DNA from 2 places in the Labrys neptuniae genome. Region 2 is predicted to be linked to the other one. Evidence: predicted binding sites of a transcription regulator. Region 2 holds the regulator's gene; the other holds the start of a gene.

Region 1 (8,359 bases), on a different contig from region 2:
CGATTCCGACCCTGTTCGTGATCGTCACGCTTTCTTTTTTCCTGATGCGCCAGGTACCGGGCGGGCCCTTCAATCTCGCCCGGCCACTGCCGCCGCAGATCATGGACAACCTGAACCGCGTCTATCATCTCGACGACCCGGTATGGAAACAGTATCTAAATTATATCTGGAACGTATTGCGCGGCGATTTTGGCCCCAGTTACGTCTATCGCGACTATACGGTCTCTGAAATCATCCTCCAGAAACTGCCATACTCCCTGCAACTGGGCAGCATGGCCTTGCTCCTGGCTGTCGTCGGCGGCATTCTGATCGGAACAATCGCTGCACTGCGCCAGAATTCGATCGTGGATGTTGCCGTAACCGCGATCGGCAATATCGGCATCACCATCCCCAACTTCGTCATCGGGCCGGTCCTCGCGCTCCTCTTCGGACAAACCCTGCATTGGCTGCCGACGGGCAGCTGGGGCGACGGCTCGTTTCGCTATCTGCTCCTGCCGATGATCACCCTGGCCCTGCCGGAACTGGCGACCTTTGCCCGCCTGATGCGTGGCTCCATGCTGGAGGCCCTGCATGCCGACCACATCCGCACGGCGAAGGCCTATGGCCTGCCCGCCAAGCTGACCATCGTCGCCCATGCCATGCGCGCCGGCACCCTGCCGATCGTCACTTATCTTGCTCCCGCCGCCGCCTCGCTGCTGACGGGCTCGGTGGTGGTCGAGAAGGTGTTCGGCATTCCCGGCGTCGGCAAAGATTTCGTCGAGGGTGCCCTCAACCGCGACTACACGCTGGTGATGGCGACCGTGGTGCTGGTTTCGGTCTTCATCATCATCTTCAACCTGATCGTCGACCTGCTCTATGCCTGGCTCGATCCGAGGGTGCGTCATGACTGAAACAAGCCTGGCACCCGCCACACTCCCGCGCAGCCGCAGCTTGCTCGAACTCGCCTGGCTGCGCCTCCGCCGCAACAAGGCCGCCATGGTCAGCCTGTTCGTGTTTGCGGCCATCGTGATCTTTTCCGTGCTGGGGCCGTTCTTTTCGCCCCACGGCTACGACCAGGTCTATGGGTCCTACGTCAAGGTTCCGCCCAGCCTCTCGCCCTATCCCAAGCATGCGACGCTCGAGGAGGCCATGAAGCGCGCGGCTTCCCAGGCCCGTCTGCAGGTCCAATCCTTCGAGACATCGGGCACCCAGTTCACGGCGACATTGACGTCGAGCCGGGCGATCGATCCGCGCGCCACCCGCTATGTCGATCGCATCGACGAATTCCGCAACACCAAGGTCACCGATATCAGGGACGACGGCCGCACGGTCGTCATGCAGGGTGACATCAATGGCCAGTATTTCCTGCTCGGCACCGATGGCAATGGCCGCGATCTCATGACGCGTATCATGATCGGCGGCCAGGTCTCGCTGCTCGTCGGCCTGCTCGCCAGCCTGGTCAGCTTGGTCATCGGCGTCACCTACGGCGCCGTGTCGGGCTATATTGGCGGGCGTGCCGACAATCTGATGATGCGCTTCGTGGAGATCCTCTATTCGCTCCCGTTCATGTTCTTCGTCATCCTGCTGGTGGCTTCGTTCGGGCGCGATTTCTGGCTGATCTTCGTCGCCATCGGCGCCATCGAATGGCTCGACATGGCCCGCATCGTGCGGGGCCAGACCCTGTCCCTGAAACGGCGCGACTTCATCTCGGCAGCCCATGCCCTGGGGCTCAGCGAGGGGGCGGTGATCCGCCGCCACATCATTCCCAACACGCTGAGCCCGGTGCTGGTGTTCCTGACGGTGCGCATTCCCCGCATCATCCTGCTCGAAAGCTTCCTTTCCTTCCTCGGGCTCGGTGTACAGGCACCGCTCACCAGTTGGGGAGCGCTGATCAAGGAAGGCGCCGATTCCATGGAGGCGGCCCCCTACCTGCTGATCTGTCCGGCCATCTTCCTGGTCACCACCCTGTTCTGCCTCAATTTCATCGGCGACGGCCTGCGCGACGCCTTCGACCCCAAAGATCGCTAGAGCGTTTTTCTTTCAGACGGAGGCGCTTTGAACCGCAAAATACTACCGATATCAATACGTTAAAACGCGGGGACGGTTCGGCTTAGCCGCATTTTGCTTAAGGGAAGACCGATGCAACAGACACCTGTGGATCAGGCTACGAAAGACATCCTCCTCGACGTCAGCGGCCTGGAGGTCGACTTCAGCACCCCCGACGGTACGGTCAAGGCGGTCAAGGGCATCGACCTCAAGGTCAGCAGAGGCGAGACCGTCGCCATTGTGGGCGAATCCGGCTCGGGCAAGAGCCAGACCATGATGGCATTGATGGGCCTGCTGGCCGGCAACGGCCAGGTCCGGGGATCGGCCAAATATCGCGGCAGGGAATTGCTCGGCCTGCCGGCGAAGGAGCTCAACAAGGTACGCGGCGACAAGATCACCATGATCTTCCAGGAACCGATGACCTCGCTCGACCCGCTTTACAAGGTCGGGCGCCAGGTAGCCGAGCCGATCGTCCATCATCGCGGCGGCAGCTATAAGCAAGCCCGCAAGAAGGCAGTGGAGCTGTTCAAGCTCGTGGGCATTCCCCATCCCGAGCGGCGGGTGGATGCCTATCCCCATGAGATGTCGGGAGGCCAGCGCCAGCGTGTGATGATCGCCATGGCGCTCGCCAACGATCCCGATCTGTTGATCGCCGACGAGCCGACCACCGCCCTCGACGTCACGGTGCAGGCGCAGATCCTGTCCCTGCTCGCCGATCTCCGGCAGCGCCTGGGCATGTCCATCGTCTTCATCAGCCACGATCTCAACATCGTCCGGCGTTTTGCCGATCGCGTCTATGTCATGCGCCGTGGCGAAGTGGTGGAGACCGGCACCACGCAGGAGGTCTTCGACAATCCCCGGCATGACTACACCAAGATGCTGCTGGCGGCCGAACCGTCGGGCCACAAGGATCCGCCGCGTCCCGATGCTCCCGTGCTGCTCGAGGGCCGCAACATCCGCGTCACCTATCATCTCAGCGGCAGCCTGTTCGGCGGCCACAAGGCGATGGATCTGAAGGCGGTGGACGATGTTTCCGTGCGCCTGCAGCAGGGGCAGACCATCGGAATCGTGGGTGAATCGGGGTCGGGCAAGTCGACCCTGGGCCGCGCCCTGCTGCGGCTGAATACCGGCGAAGGCAACATCCGCTTCGACGGTCGGGACATCTCGCGGGCAAGCGTGCTCGAGATGCGTCCGCTGCGACGCGCCCTGCAATTGGTGTTCCAGGATCCCTACGGTTCGCTTTCCCCCCGCATGTCCGTGGGATCCATCATCACCGAGGGCCTGAGGGTGCATGAGCCGAATCTGTCGGCTGCCGATCGCGACATCAGAGCCATCCAGGCCTTGACCGAGGTTGGCCTCGATCCCACCGCCCGCAACCGCTATCCGCACGAATTCTCGGGCGGCCAGCGCCAGCGCATCGCCATTGCGCGCGCCATGATCCTCAAGCCCAAGGTGGTGGTGCTCGACGAGCCGACCTCGGCGCTCGACCGCTCGGTGCAAAAACAGATCGTCGAGCTGCTGCGCGAGCTGCAGGCCTCCCACAGCTTGTCCTATCTGTTCATCAGCCATGATCTGTCGGTGGTACGCGCGCTGTCCGACTATGTCGTCGTGATGAAGGAAGGGCGCATCGTCGAGGAGGGCCCCACCGCCCAGATCTTCGATGCACCGCGCGAAGCCTATACTCGCACGCTTATGGCGGCTGCACTCGGCAAGGAACGTGTGGAGGCAACAGGTACGGCCTGAGGACCTGTCGCCTGCGCGTCGCTTTGGCGGCCCCTTGTCATCCCCCCGTCATCGCTTGGTCTTATCCGCGAATCCCATCGCACAACCCGGATTCGGCGAAGGAGCGGATGGGCATGACGGATGTGAACAGCATCGGGACACAGGCGCCAGCCAAGAGCCAGGGCCATGTGAAGCAGGCCGTGGAACATCACCGGCTATTGTCGCTGCGCGGCATGCAGGACCGGCTCTTCACCTTGGCTTTCAGTGGCCTCGTCTATGCCCAGATCTGGGAAGATCCCGAGATCGACATGGAGGCGCTGGCTCTCAAATCCGACGACCGACTGGTTGCCATCGCCTCCGGCGGCTGCAATGTGATGAGCTATCTCAAGGCTGGCCCGGCTGCGATCACCGCGGTCGACCTCAACCGCCACCATATCGCCCTCAACCGCCTGAAGATCGCGGCCGCCCGGCACCTGCCCGATCATGCCGCCTTCTACGACTTCTTCGCACGCGCCCACCAGCGCCGCAATGTTTCGATCTACGAGACAGCCCTGCGCTCCCATCTCGACGCCGAGACACGGGCCTATTGGGACGGGCGCGACCTGCTTGGCCGCCGCCGCATCGGCTATTTCGGCAAGAATCTCTATCGTTACGGCCTGCTCGGCCGTTTCATCGGCTTGGGACACCTGATCGGGCGGCTGCATCGCATCGATCCGGCCGACCTCCTGGCCGCCCGTGATCTCGCCGAGCAGCGCCGGGTCTTCGACGAGCGCATCGCGCCCCTGTTCGATCGCCCCCATATCAAATGGCTCACCCGCCGGCGGGCCTCGCTCTATGGCCTGGGCATTCCGCCCGAGCAATATAACGCCCTGGCCGGGGCGGCCGCAGACGGGGAAGGCATTGCCGACGTGCTGCGCGAGCGGCTGGAACGCCTCGCCTGCGATTTCGACCTCAAGGACAATTATTTCGCCTGGCAGGCCTTCGGTCGCGGCTACAAACCCGATGGCGACGGGCCGGTGCCACCCTATCTCGAGCAGACGGCCTACGAGGCCGTGCGCGATCGGGCCGATCGCATCGATGTCCGCCACGTCAATTTGATCGACCACCTCAAGGCCCAGCCGGCAGCCAGCCTCGACGCCTATGTGCTGCTCGATGCCCAGGACTGGATGACCGATGTCATCCTCACCAAGCTGTGGAGCGAGATCACCCGGACGGCTCGCCCCGGCGCCCGCGTGATCTTCCGCACCGCCGCCGAGGAAAGCCTGCTGCCAGGCCGAATTCCCGCCGACCTTTTGGCGCGCTGGTCCTACGACCGCGAGCGCTGCCGGGCCTGGACCGCGCGCGACCGCTCCGCCATCTATGGCGGCTTCCATCTCTACGAGCTGCGAGCCCTCCATTGAGCATCCAGATGCAGGCAGGCGACGCCGCGGCGGCGATGAACCGGATCTATCGCCACCAGCGCTACATCTATGATCTCACGCGCAAATATTACCTGCTCGGGCGGGACCACCTGATCGCCTCGCTCAAGCCGGCAGCGGGTGAAACCATTCTCGAAATCGGATGCGGCACCGGCCGCAACCTCATCGCCGTGGCCCGGCGCTATCCCGCCACGGCGCTCAACGGTTTCGACATCTCGACGGCGATGCTCGAAACGGCTCGACACTCGCTGGACCGCAATGGCCTGGCCCGTGTCAGCGTGGCTCAGGCCGATGCCACCCGTTTCTCGCCCGAGCAGTTCGGGCGCAAGGGGTTCGAGCGCATCTATATCTCCTACACGCTGTCGATGATCCCGGATTGGCGCGCCGTGCTGGAACGGGCCGTTGCAGCCCTGGAACCGGGCGGTCGCCTCCTCATCGTGGATTTCGGCCAGCAGGGCGGCCTGCCGAGCTGGTTCAAGCGGGTGCTCTTTGCCTGGCTGGCGCGCTTCCACGTCCATCCGATCGCCGCACTGCCCGCAGCACTGGCGGATCTTGCAAGCCGCGAGGGCTTGCAGCTCCGGACCAGGGACCTCTACCGCGGCTACGCGTTCTATGCGGAATTGGCACGGAAACCGGGCAAGCCGATCTCCTGATCGCGCCATGTCTTGGCGCTGGTGCTGGGAGGACGGGAGAAACCCCTCTGCTCCTTTCAGAGCCCCAGCTGATCGCCTCGCCAAGTCTTGCCTCCCGGCCTGGCTAAGGCACGTCTACTTAGCCCGATCGATAGGGCTCGAGCAACTATGCGACCAGGTTGATGGCTCCAGGTCCTTCAGTGCGGATTGATGACCCGTACACCGAGGCGCCTCATCCACGCCTTTCCCAGAAGACAGTGCCCTCGAAGCGGAACGCCTGCTCGCCATGCTGGTTGAGCGCCGAGCTCTGCATGGAGACGATGCCCCATTCGGGGCGGGAAGCGCTCTCCTTCTTGCCCGTGATCTCCACGCTGTAGCGCAGCGTATCGCCGGCGCGCACCGGCTTGGCCCAGACCATGTTGCGAAAGCCCGGCGACGGGCCGAGCTTCACCACCGGCTTGCCGAGCTGACGCGCCCGCGCGATCTCGACTTCCTGATGCGCCACCAGGAGCTTCATCCAGACCGCCGCAACCTGCCAGCCCGACGCCACCAGGCCGCCGAAATGGCTGGCCTCAGCCGCAGCCTCGTCGACATGAAAGGGTTGGGGATCGTAGAGGGTCGCAAAGCGCTTGATGTTCTCGACCGAAAAAGTGAAGGCGCCGATCTCGTCGGTATCGCCGATGGCAAGATCCTCGAAATATTTCATGCCACCTGCCTCCGGCCGAACATGATGGAGCCAGTCTGGGTCGTGACCACCGTCTTGCCGTCCGCCACCAATTCGAACAGAAACTTCACCAAGCCCATTTCGGGGCGGCTTCTGGAAGCCCGCGCCTCCAACGTCGTACGGCGAACGCTCAGCGTGACATCCGGGCGGAGCGGCGCCAGCCACTTAACCTCGTCGATGCCGGGGGCGCCCATCGAGGTGGAGTTGAGCATGAAGCCATCGCAATTGAGCCGCATCAAGATGCAGCAGGCATGCCAGCCGGATGCCGCAAGCCCGCCCAGCATGGTGCTTTTTGCCGCCTCATCATCGAGATGAAACGGCTGGGGGTCATATTCCCTGGCGAAGGCGAGGATGGCCTCACGCGTCAGCCTGTACGAGCCATAAGTGGCGATCTCGCCGACCGGGAAATCTTCGAAATGGAGGGTATCAGCCATGCCCTCAGGATGGACCGATTAGGCCCTCAACGGCAAGAGCCTGATATTTGTCGAGGAAAGCCTCGACCGGGAGCTTGCGGAAGTCCGGCAGGGCGGCCCGCAGCGCTTCATGCGACCAGTCCCACCAGGCCAGGGCCTGCAGGCGATCGGCAATCGCGTCGTCGAAGCGCCGACGGATCGGCCGCGCCGGATTGCCGGCGACGATGGTATAGGCCTCGACGTCGCGGGTGACCACGGCGCCAGCACCCACCACGGCGCCGATGCCGATACGACGTCCTGGCAGCACGATCGCACCATGCCCGATCCAGACATCATGGCCGATATGGACATCGTGTTCCCTACGCCAAGCGAAGAAGTCGCTCTCGTCGCTCTCGCCTTCGAAATAGGCCGAGGCGCGATAGCTGAAATGGCTTTGGCTCGCCCGGTCCATCGGGTGATTGCCCGGATTGATGCGCGTATGGGCCGCGATCGAGACGAAACGGCCGACATGGCTATAGGCGATGTCCGCATCGTTGACGACATAGGAATAGTCGCCGAGTTCGACTTCAATCAGGCTGGTCCACGGTCCCACCTCTGTGTAGCACCCGAGCCGGCTCGCTGAAACCGAAGCCGTCGGGTCGATGAGAGGCGTGGGGCTGAGCTTAGGCAAGGCAATTCACCGGTCATGGAAAGGCTCGTACTTCCCATTCTCCTGCGACAACGCCATGACAAGAACCGGCCGGAGTGCCCGGCCTGTCGCAATTGTCGGCGACATCGGCGGTGGATCGTCACCGAAACATCATTGAACTGCCATCCCTCTGTAATGGCCCGGCGTTACCGACTCCGGAAACCTGCACGAGAAGGGATCTGTTCATGCTGGCGATCAAAGGAGTTTCCAGGCGCTTTGGCGGCAAGACGGCTGTCGCCGATGTGAATCTGGAAATTGCGCCCGGCGCCTTCATCGGCGTGATCGGGCGCTCAGGGGCCGGCAAGTCGACATTGCTGCGCATGCTGAACCGCCTCGTCGACCCGAGCGACGGTACGATCTCCTTCGATGGCGTCGATGTCACGGCCCTGCGCGGACAGGCCCTGCGGGACTGGCGCGCGCGCTGCGCCATGATCTTCCAGCAGTTCAACCTCATCGGCCGCCTCGACGTGCTCACCAATGTGCTGATGGGCCGCCTTAACAAGGTCTCGACCGCCAGCGCCGTGCTGCAGCTGTGGGGCCTCGAGGACAAGGCCATGGCGCTCGCCGCGCTGGAGCAGTTCGACATCGCCAATCTTGCCGGCCAGCGTGCCGACAGCCTGTCCGGCGGTCAGCAGCAGCGCGTGGCGATCGCCCGCGCCCTGGTGCAGGAACCTTCGATCATCCTGGCGGACGAGCCGATCGCCTCGCTCGACCCGCGCAATACCAAGGTGGTGATG
Region 2 (8,359 bases):
GTAAACGATCGTAGCGCCTGTCCAGAGAACAACGGAGATAGACCGTGAAGCTTTCCTTCCTCGCGCTCGCCGCTTCGGTAGCCCTGTCCAGCACGATCGCCGCGACCGCCGCCTTCGCAGCCGACATCACCGGCGCCGGTGGCACCTTCCCCGCCCCGGTCTACAATGCCTGGGGTAGCGATTTCAAAGCCAAGACCGGCACCGCGCTGAACTACCAGGCGATCGGTTCGGGCGGCGGCCAGACCCAGATCACCAACCGCACCGTCGATTTCGGCGCTTCCGATGCTCCGATGGCCACCGACAAGCTGACCGCTGCCAAGCTGCTGCAGTTCCCGACCGTCATCGGCGCCATCGTGCCGATCGTGAACATCGAGGGTGTATCCGCCGATCAGCTCACGCTGACCGGCGCGATCATCGCCGACATCTACCAGGGCAAGATCACCAAGTGGAACGATCCGAAGATCGCCGAGCTCAACAAGGATGTGAAGCTCCCCGATCTCGACATCGCCCCGGTCTACCGCGCCGACGGCTCGGGCACGACCTATGTCTTCACGTCCTATCTTTCGGCCGTGAGCCCCGACTGGAAGAGCAATATCGGCGCCGCCACCTCGGTGCAGTGGTCGACCGGTTCGGGTGCCAAGGGCAATGACGGCGTCGCCGGCGCCGTGAAGAACACCCAGGGCGCCATCGGCTATGTCGAATATGTCTATGCCGCCAACAACAGCCTGACCACCACGCAGCTGCAGAACAAGGACGGCAAGGTCGTCAAGCCGACCGTTCCTGCGTTCCAGGCCGCAGCCGCCAAGGCCGATTGGAAGGGTGCCAAGGACTTCGCCGTCTCGATGATCGACGTCGGCGGAGAAACCTCCTGGCCGATCGTTTCCACCACTTTCATCCTGCTGCCGAAGGATCCCAAGGACGCCAAGCAGTCGGCCGAAGTCATGAAGTTCTTCGACTGGGCCTACAAGGATGGCGGCGCGACGGCCGAGAAGCTGCACTACATCCCGCTGCCCAAGGAGGTGATCGATACCGTTCGCACCGCCTGGAAGAGCGAAGTGAAGGCTGCCGACGGCAAGGCCGTCTACGAATAAGCTGAAACCCCGACCCGGCGCGGTTCTGCGCCGGGTCGTCGTCCCTGATCGAATCACAGGCTGGAACATCGCCATGAGCGCCGTAGCCGACTCCTCGCTGGACGCATCCAACTCGGCCGCAAAGGTCGCGCAGGGTTCTCCCTCGCCCGGGGCCAAGACGGTTCCGGGCGCCAATCTGGATCCCATCTTCAAGGCCGCCCTCTATGGCTGCGGCTCCCTCGTGCTGATCCTGCTCTGCTCGATCGTCGTGCTGCTCTTCTATGGCGGCTGGCCGGCGCTGGCCCATTTCGGGCCGAGCTTCTACTGGTCCACCGCCTGGAACCCCGTCACCGAGAAATTCGGCGCCGGCGTCATGATCTACGGCACGCTGTTCACCGGCATTCTCGCTTTGATCATTGCCTTGCCGATGTCCTTCGGCATCGCCTTCTTCCTCACGGAGATCGCGCCCCAGAGCGTGCGGCGGCCGATCGGCATCGCCATCCAGCTCCTGGCGGCCGTGCCGTCGATCATCTTCGGCATGTGGGGGTCGCTGATCGTGGCGCCGATCCTGGCCCAGACGATCTACCCGCCGATCATCTCCGTCCTCTCGCACGTGCCGGTGCTCGGCTATCTGTTCAAGGGCCCCACCAACGGCGCCGGCATGCTCACGGCCGGCATCATCCTGGCCCTGATGATCATTCCCTTCATCACCGCGATGTTCGTCGAGATCCTCGAATCGGTGCCCGCCATGCTGAAGGAATCGGCCTATGGCGTCGGTGCCACCACCTATGAAGTCTTCCGCAACGTCTCGGTGCCCTATGGCCGCACGGCGCTGGTCGGCGCCGTCATGCTCGGCTTCGGCCGCGCTTTGGGCGAGACGATGGCGGTGACCTTCGTGATCGGCAACGCCAACCGAATATCGGCCTCGCTGTTCTCCTCGGGCGCGACCATCGCCTCCACCATCGCCAACGAATTCCCGGACGCGCCGGCCGGCTCGCTGCGCAGCCAGTCGCTGCTGGAGCTGGGCTTCGTGCTCTTCGTGATTTCCTTCATCGTGCTTGCGATCTCCCGCATGCTCGTGCGCACCAACGCCAAGTAAGGGAGAGCATCATGGCCCATCTCGCCCAAAGCAGCGCCCGTCTCGCCCGCCGCCGCGCCCTCGACTATGCCTACAAGGTCGTCTCGATCAGCTTTGCCGCGATCTCCCTGCTGGCGCTGGCCTGGATCCTGTTCACGCTGCTGCGCGAGGGTCTGCCCTCGCTGACCATGGACCTCTTCACCAAGGACATGGCCGATGGCGGCCTGCGCAATGCCATCGTCGGCTCTCTCGTCATGGTACTGCTCGCCCTCCTGATCGGTGCGCCGATCGGCATCATGGCCGGCACCTTCCTGGCCGAGGCCGGCCGCGGCAGCAAATTCGCCGATGCGGTGCGCTTCATCAACGACATCCTGCTCTCGGCGCCGTCCATCCTGATCGGCCTGTTCGTCTACCAGATGATCGTGGTGGCGACGGGCGGGTTCTCCGGCTGGGCCGGTGTGGTGGCGCTGGCCATCATCATCCTGCCGGTGGTCGTGCGCACCACCGAGGACATGCTGGCGCTGGTGCCGATCAGCCTGCGTGAAGCCGCCTTTGCCCTGGGATCGCCGATGTGGAAGGTCATCACCTTCGTGACCTGGCGCTCGGCTCGCACCGGTATCGTTACCGGCATCCTGCTGGCCCTGGCCCGCGCCGCCGGCGAGACCGCACCGCTGCTGCTCACGGCCTTCGGCAATTCCAACTGGTCGCTCAATCTCGGCAATGCCTTTGCCAGCTTGCCGGCTGCCATCTACCAGCTCGCGCCCTACCCCGATCCCAAGGCCGTCTCGGTGGCCTGGAGCGGCGCCCTCCTCATCACCGCCGGCGTGTTGGCGCTCAATATCCTGACCCGCTTCGTGCTCGCTCCCAAGAAATGAGTGCTCCCATGTCCGCTACCCCCCAAGCCTCCATCGCGGTTGCCGAACGCCCCCTCGCCGATCCAGCCGCCGCCGTGAAGCTCAAGGTCGAGAATCTCGACTTCTATTATGGCGAGAAGCATGCGCTCAAGGCCATCAATCTCGACATGATCGACCGGCAGGTCACCGCCATGATCGGTCCCTCCGGCTGCGGCAAGTCGACCCTGCTGCGCGTGCTCAACCGCATGTACGACCTCTATCCGGGGCAGACCGCCAAGGGCCGCGTGCTGCTCGACGGCCAGAACGTCATCGGCAAGGAGATCGACCCGGCGGTGCTGCGCGCCCGCATCGGCATGGTGTTCCAGAAGCCCACGCCCTTCCCGATGTCGATCTACGACAACATCGCCTTCGGCGTGCGGCTGCATGAATCCATCTCCAAGGCGGAGATGGACCAGCGTGTCGAATGGTGCCTGACCAAGGCCGCCTTGTGGAACGAGGTCAAGGACCGCCTGCACGCTTCAGCCCTAGGCATGTCCGGCGGCCAGCAGCAGCGCCTGTGCATCGCCCGCACCATCGCGGTGAAGCCCGAAGTCGTCCTGCTGGACGAGCCGACCTCCGCGCTCGATCCGATCTCGACCGCCAAGATCGAGGAATTGATCGACGAATTGAAGCGGGACTTCACCATCGTCATCGTCACGCACAATATGCAGCAGGCGGCGCGCTGCGCGGATGTGACGGCCTTCTTCTATCTGGGCGACCTCATCGAAGTCGGCCAGACCAACAAGATGTTCACCACCCCGAACGACAGCCGTACGCAGGATTACATCACCGGCCGCTTCGGCTGATCCCTCGGCCAGCGTCGAATTCATTTGGAGGCGGCATGTCCGACCATATCGTTACATCCTTCGACCAGGAACTGCGCGAGCTGCGCAACATGATCGCCGAAATGGGTGGCTATGCCGAGAAGAGCGTAGCCGACAGCGTCGAAGCCCTGCTCAAGCGCGACACCCAGCGCGCCAAGGCGGTGATCGATCTCGACGCCGCGATCGACAAGCTGCAGCGCCAGGTCGAGGACAGGGCCATCCTGATCATCGCCAAGCGCCAGCCGCTGGCCCTCGACCTGCGCGAGATCGTCTCGGCCCTGCGGGTGGCCAATGACCTCGAGCGGATCGGCGACCTCGGCAAGAATGTCGCCAAGCGCGTGGTGGCCATCCACAGTCACGCCCAGCCGGCCCAGCTCTTCGGCGGTTTCGACCACATGGCCGACCTGGTACTCGAGCAGCTCAAGCAGGTGCTCGACGCCTTCGCCCAGCGCAATGTCGAGGAAGCCCTCTCGGTCTGGCGCTCGGACGGCGAGATCGATGCGATGTATACCTCGCTGTTCCGCGAATTGCTGACCTACATGATGGAAGATCCGCGCAATATCGGCTTCTGCACCCATCTGCTGTTCTGCGCCAAGAACATCGAGCGCATCGGTGACCACGCCACCAACATCGCCGAGACGGTCCACTATCTCGTGACCGGTGAATCGCCGGCCGGAGAGCGGCCCAAGGCGGACAACAGCACCGATCTCGTCGACCTTCCTGTGCCGGCTAAATAACAAGGGATAGGCCATGCCTCCCAAGGTTCTGATCGTCGAGGACGAAGAAGCGCTGACCCTGCTGCTGCGCTACAATCTCGAAGCCGAAGGCTATGAGGTGGATAGTGTCGCACGCGGAGACGACGCCGAGATCCGCTTGCGCGAAAGCGTGCCGGACCTGGTTCTGCTCGACTGGATGTTGCCGGGCCTGTCCGGCATCGAATTGTGCCGGCGCATTCGCATGCGGCCGGAAACCGAGCGCCTGCCGGTGATCATGCTCACGGCGCGCGGCGAGGAAACCGAACGCGTGCGGGGTCTGGCCACCGGCGCCGACGACTATGTCGTCAAGCCCTTCTCCGTGCCCGAGCTCTCGGCCCGCGTGCGTGCCCTGCTGCGCCGGGCCAAGCCCGATCACGTCGCCTCCCTGCTCAAGGCCGGCGACATCTCTCTCGACCGCGAGACCAAGCGCGTCCATCGCGGCAATCGCGAGATCCGCCTCGGCCCGACCGAATTCCGCCTGCTCGAATTCCTGATGCAGGCACCGGGACGCGTCTTCGCGCGCGAGCAGTTGCTCGACAGCGTCTGGGGCCGCGACGTCTATATCGACGAGCGCACGGTCGACGTGCATGTCGGCCGCCTGCGCAAGGCGATGAACCGCACGCGCGAGATCGATCCGATCCGCACCGTGCGCGGTGCCGGCTATTCCTTCGACGAGACCTTCGCCAAGCAATCCTGAGCGCGTTTCGCGGGCATTGCCCGCTCGCTCCGCTTCGCCAAGGCTGCGTTGCGCCCTCACCACGCTCCTACGGGGAGAGGGTTAGGGGTTGCGCGACGTAGAGAGCAAGAGTGGGCGACGATATCCGCCCTCCTCCCTCGCTGCGCAGTCACGCTGCCAAATCCGCCAGGCGTGCCTGCAGATAGCGGCGGATGGCCGGATCGCTCTCCAGGCCGATCGCCCGCAAATAGGCATTGCGGGCCTCCTCCGGTCTGGCGGCCCGCACCAGCAAGTCCGCACGCGCGGCCCAATAGGGCTGGTAATCGACGATGCGTCCGTCACCGGCGACCTCGTCAAGTGCAGCCAGACCAGCCTGCGGCCCCATGAGGCGGGCGAGCGCCACGGCCCGGTTGATGGCGGCCACTGGAGAAGCTGTCAGCAGAACCAAGGCTTCATACAATGTGACGATCGCGGCCCAGTCCGTCGTCGCGCAGATGCGTCGATGGGCATGGGCCGATTGCAGCGCGGCTTCCAGCTGATAGCGGCCGATCTGGCGCACCTGGCCGGCCCGGGCAAGCAAGGCCTCGGCCTCCTCGATCAGCCCCGCATCCCAGAGCGCGGTGTCCTGCTGCTCCAGCGGAATATAATCGCCATCCTGGCCGCGGCGCGCCGCCCGCCGCGCTTCGGCGTGCAGCATCAGGGCCAGCAGTCCGAGCACTTCGGGCTCGCCGGGCAGGAGCGAGGCCAGCAGCCGGCCGAGCCAGATCCCCTCCGTCGACAGATTGCGCTCGCGGGCATGAGCCCCTTCCGGATCGGCCCAGCCTTCGGCATAGACGGCATAAACGGCCTCCAGCACCGCGTCGAGACGGCCGGGCAACTCGTCGGGCTCCGGGATGCGGAAAGGGATGCCGGCTTGCTTGATCTTAGCCTTGGCCCGCACCAGCCTCTGGCTCATCGCCACGGGCGAGACCAGGAAGGCGCTGGCGATCGCGCCGGCATCGAACCCCAATATCACCTGCAGGATCAGGGGAGCACGTACGGTGGCATCGAGGGAGGGATGGGCGCAGGCGAACATCAGGCGCAGGCGCTCATCGGGCACGGCATGCCGCTCGCCCTGCCCCGAGGCGAGGGCCTCGACATGGCGGCTGACCTCGTCCGCCTTTTCGCCGCGCAGCCTGGCGCGGCGGGCCGCATCGATCTGGCGGCGCCGGGCCGCGGTCAGCAGCCAGGCTTCGGGATTGACGGGCACGCCGCCCGCCGGCCAATGTTCCATGGCCGCAGCAAAGGCGTCGGCCAGGGCATCCTCGGCCCCCGCAATGTCGCCCGAGCGCGCCGCGAGAAGAGCGACGAGCCGGCCATAGCTGCGTCGCGCCACGATTTCGGCAAGCTCGGCTGCGGGGGCTGAAGACACCGGCTCGGGCCGTTCGCTCAATAGTCCTTCGGGTCCCATATCGGCCGGACCTCGATGGTCCCGATGGCGGCGCTCGGGCAGCGCGCCGCCCAGCCGATCGCGGCATCCAGGTCCGGCACGTCGATGATATAGAAGCCGCCGAGCTGCTCGCGTGTGTCGGCGAAGGGCCCGTTGAGCACCTGGGTCTTGCCGTCGGCGATGCGCACGGTGGTGGCCGAAGCCGTCGGGCGCAGGCGGCTCCAGGGGCCGAGGGCACCGGCCGACTGGAGCGCCTGCGTATAGGCCTGATAGGCCGCTAGGATCTGCTGCTTGTTGGCGGGATCCGCCTTCAGCATGGCTTCTTCGCTGCTGTAGATCAGAATTGCGAACTGCATGGGTTCCTCCTGTCTCCGCCGGCGCATGATGCGCCGGCATGACAATGACGCGCCATCCCGTTCGCTTTCGACAGCGACAGGAAAATTATGCGCTCGCCTTGGTGAGCTGCTCGATCTCGGCCGAACCAAGATTGAGCTCGGTCGCCTTGATCAGGTCGGAGAGCTGCTCGACGCTGGTGGCGCTGGCGATCGGAGCGACGATACCGGGCCTTGCAATCAGCCAGGCAATGGCGACTTGGGCGGGCGTGGCGTTCTTGGCCTCGGCCACCGCGTCCAGGGCGGCGAGGATGCGCAGGCCACGCTCGTTGAGGTAGGTGCCCATGTCGCCGCCACGCGCATTGCTCTTGGCGAAATCGGCTTCGCTGCGATATTTGCCGGACAGGAAGCCCTTGGCCAGTGAGAAATAGCTGGTCACGCCAATCTCGTTCTTGAGACAGAAAGCCTCGAGCTCGCGCTCATAACCGGAGCGATCATAGAGATTATATTGCGTCTGCAGGTTCTCGAAACGCGGCCACATCTCCTTGGTGCTGATCGCCAGCGCCTTGAACATGGTATTGGCGCTATGATTGGAATTACCGATCACCCGCACCTTGCCGTCCTTGACCAGCTCGGCATAGATGCCCAGCGTTTCCTCGAGTTCGACCTCCGGATCCTCCCAATGGGAGAGATAGAGGTCGATATAGTCGGTCTGCAGGCGCTTGAGCGAGTCCTCCACCGCCTGGACGATGTAGTCGCGCGACAGGCCCTTCTTGCCCGGCCCCATTTCCGAGCCGACCTTGGTGGTGAGCACGATGTCGGCGCGATTGCCGCGAGCCTTCATCCACTTGCCGATGATGACCTCGGATTCGCCGCCCTGATTGCCGGGAACCCAGGATGAATAGACATCGGCAGTGTCGATCAGGTTGAAACCACCCCCGACGAAAGCATCGAGGACGGCGAAGGAGGCTTTCTCATCCGCGCTCCAGCCAAAGACATTGCCACCCAGGCCAAGCGGAGCAACCGACAGATCCGACCGTCCAATCGCACGTTTTTCCATGAATGCTCTCCATATTCATGACAACAAATGGACCCGTCCGGCACTTGGCCGTGCCGGTTCGGGCTCAAGGGCCGCAGGGAGTTCAAATCGAATAGGTCAGCTCTTGTTCCCCGCCCCCTGCCTGACGCATCTCTTCCACCGACATGTTGTCGAGCAGGTTGGAAGAGAGGTCCCGCACACGCCGCATCAAAAGGCGTACGGTGCAACCTGGAACATCCGGGCAGTCGAGGCAAGGCTGATAA

What was found. The regulator PhoB, encoded in region 2, activates phosphate uptake and scavenging genes when phosphate is short. The targets are predictions, from matches to a motif close to TGTCATNNANCTGTCAT.
Region 1: the regulator PhoB is predicted to act here: its motif matches at 3,804-3,820, upstream of ABXS05_RS12605 (BtaA family protein).

The regions. Positions count from the first base shown of each region.
Region 1 covers NZ_JBFNQD010000003.1:408,912-417,270, forward strand. Annotated here, with positions in the region: gene ABXS05_RS12590 (ABC transporter permease subunit) at 1-890, shown strand, start outside; gene ABXS05_RS12595 (ABC transporter permease) at 883-2,007, shown strand; gene ABXS05_RS12600 (ABC transporter ATP-binding protein) at 2,119-3,768, shown strand; gene ABXS05_RS12605 (BtaA family protein) at 3,882-5,147, shown strand; gene ABXS05_RS12610 (class I SAM-dependent methyltransferase) at 5,156-5,818, shown strand; gene ABXS05_RS12615 (MaoC family dehydratase) at 6,030-6,503, opposite strand; gene ABXS05_RS12620 (MaoC family dehydratase) at 6,500-6,955, opposite strand; gene ABXS05_RS12625 (LbetaH domain-containing protein) at 6,960-7,610, opposite strand; gene phnC (phosphonate ABC transporter ATP-binding protein) at 7,808-8,359, shown strand, end outside.
Region 2 covers NZ_JBFNQD010000007.1:314,439-322,797, forward strand. Annotated here, with positions in the region: gene pstS (phosphate ABC transporter substrate-binding protein PstS) at 45-1,091, shown strand; gene pstC (phosphate ABC transporter permease subunit PstC) at 1,165-2,169, shown strand; gene pstA (phosphate ABC transporter permease PstA) at 2,181-3,023, shown strand; gene pstB (phosphate ABC transporter ATP-binding protein PstB) at 3,020-3,847, shown strand; gene phoU (phosphate signaling complex protein PhoU) at 3,883-4,602, shown strand; gene phoB (phosphate regulon transcriptional regulator PhoB) at 4,616-5,317, shown strand; gene ABXS05_RS21295 (RNA polymerase sigma factor) at 5,466-6,728, opposite strand; gene ABXS05_RS21300 (YciI family protein) at 6,725-7,081, opposite strand; gene ABXS05_RS21305 (aldo/keto reductase) at 7,167-8,117, opposite strand; gene ABXS05_RS21310 (RrF2 family transcriptional regulator) at 8,200-8,359, opposite strand, start outside.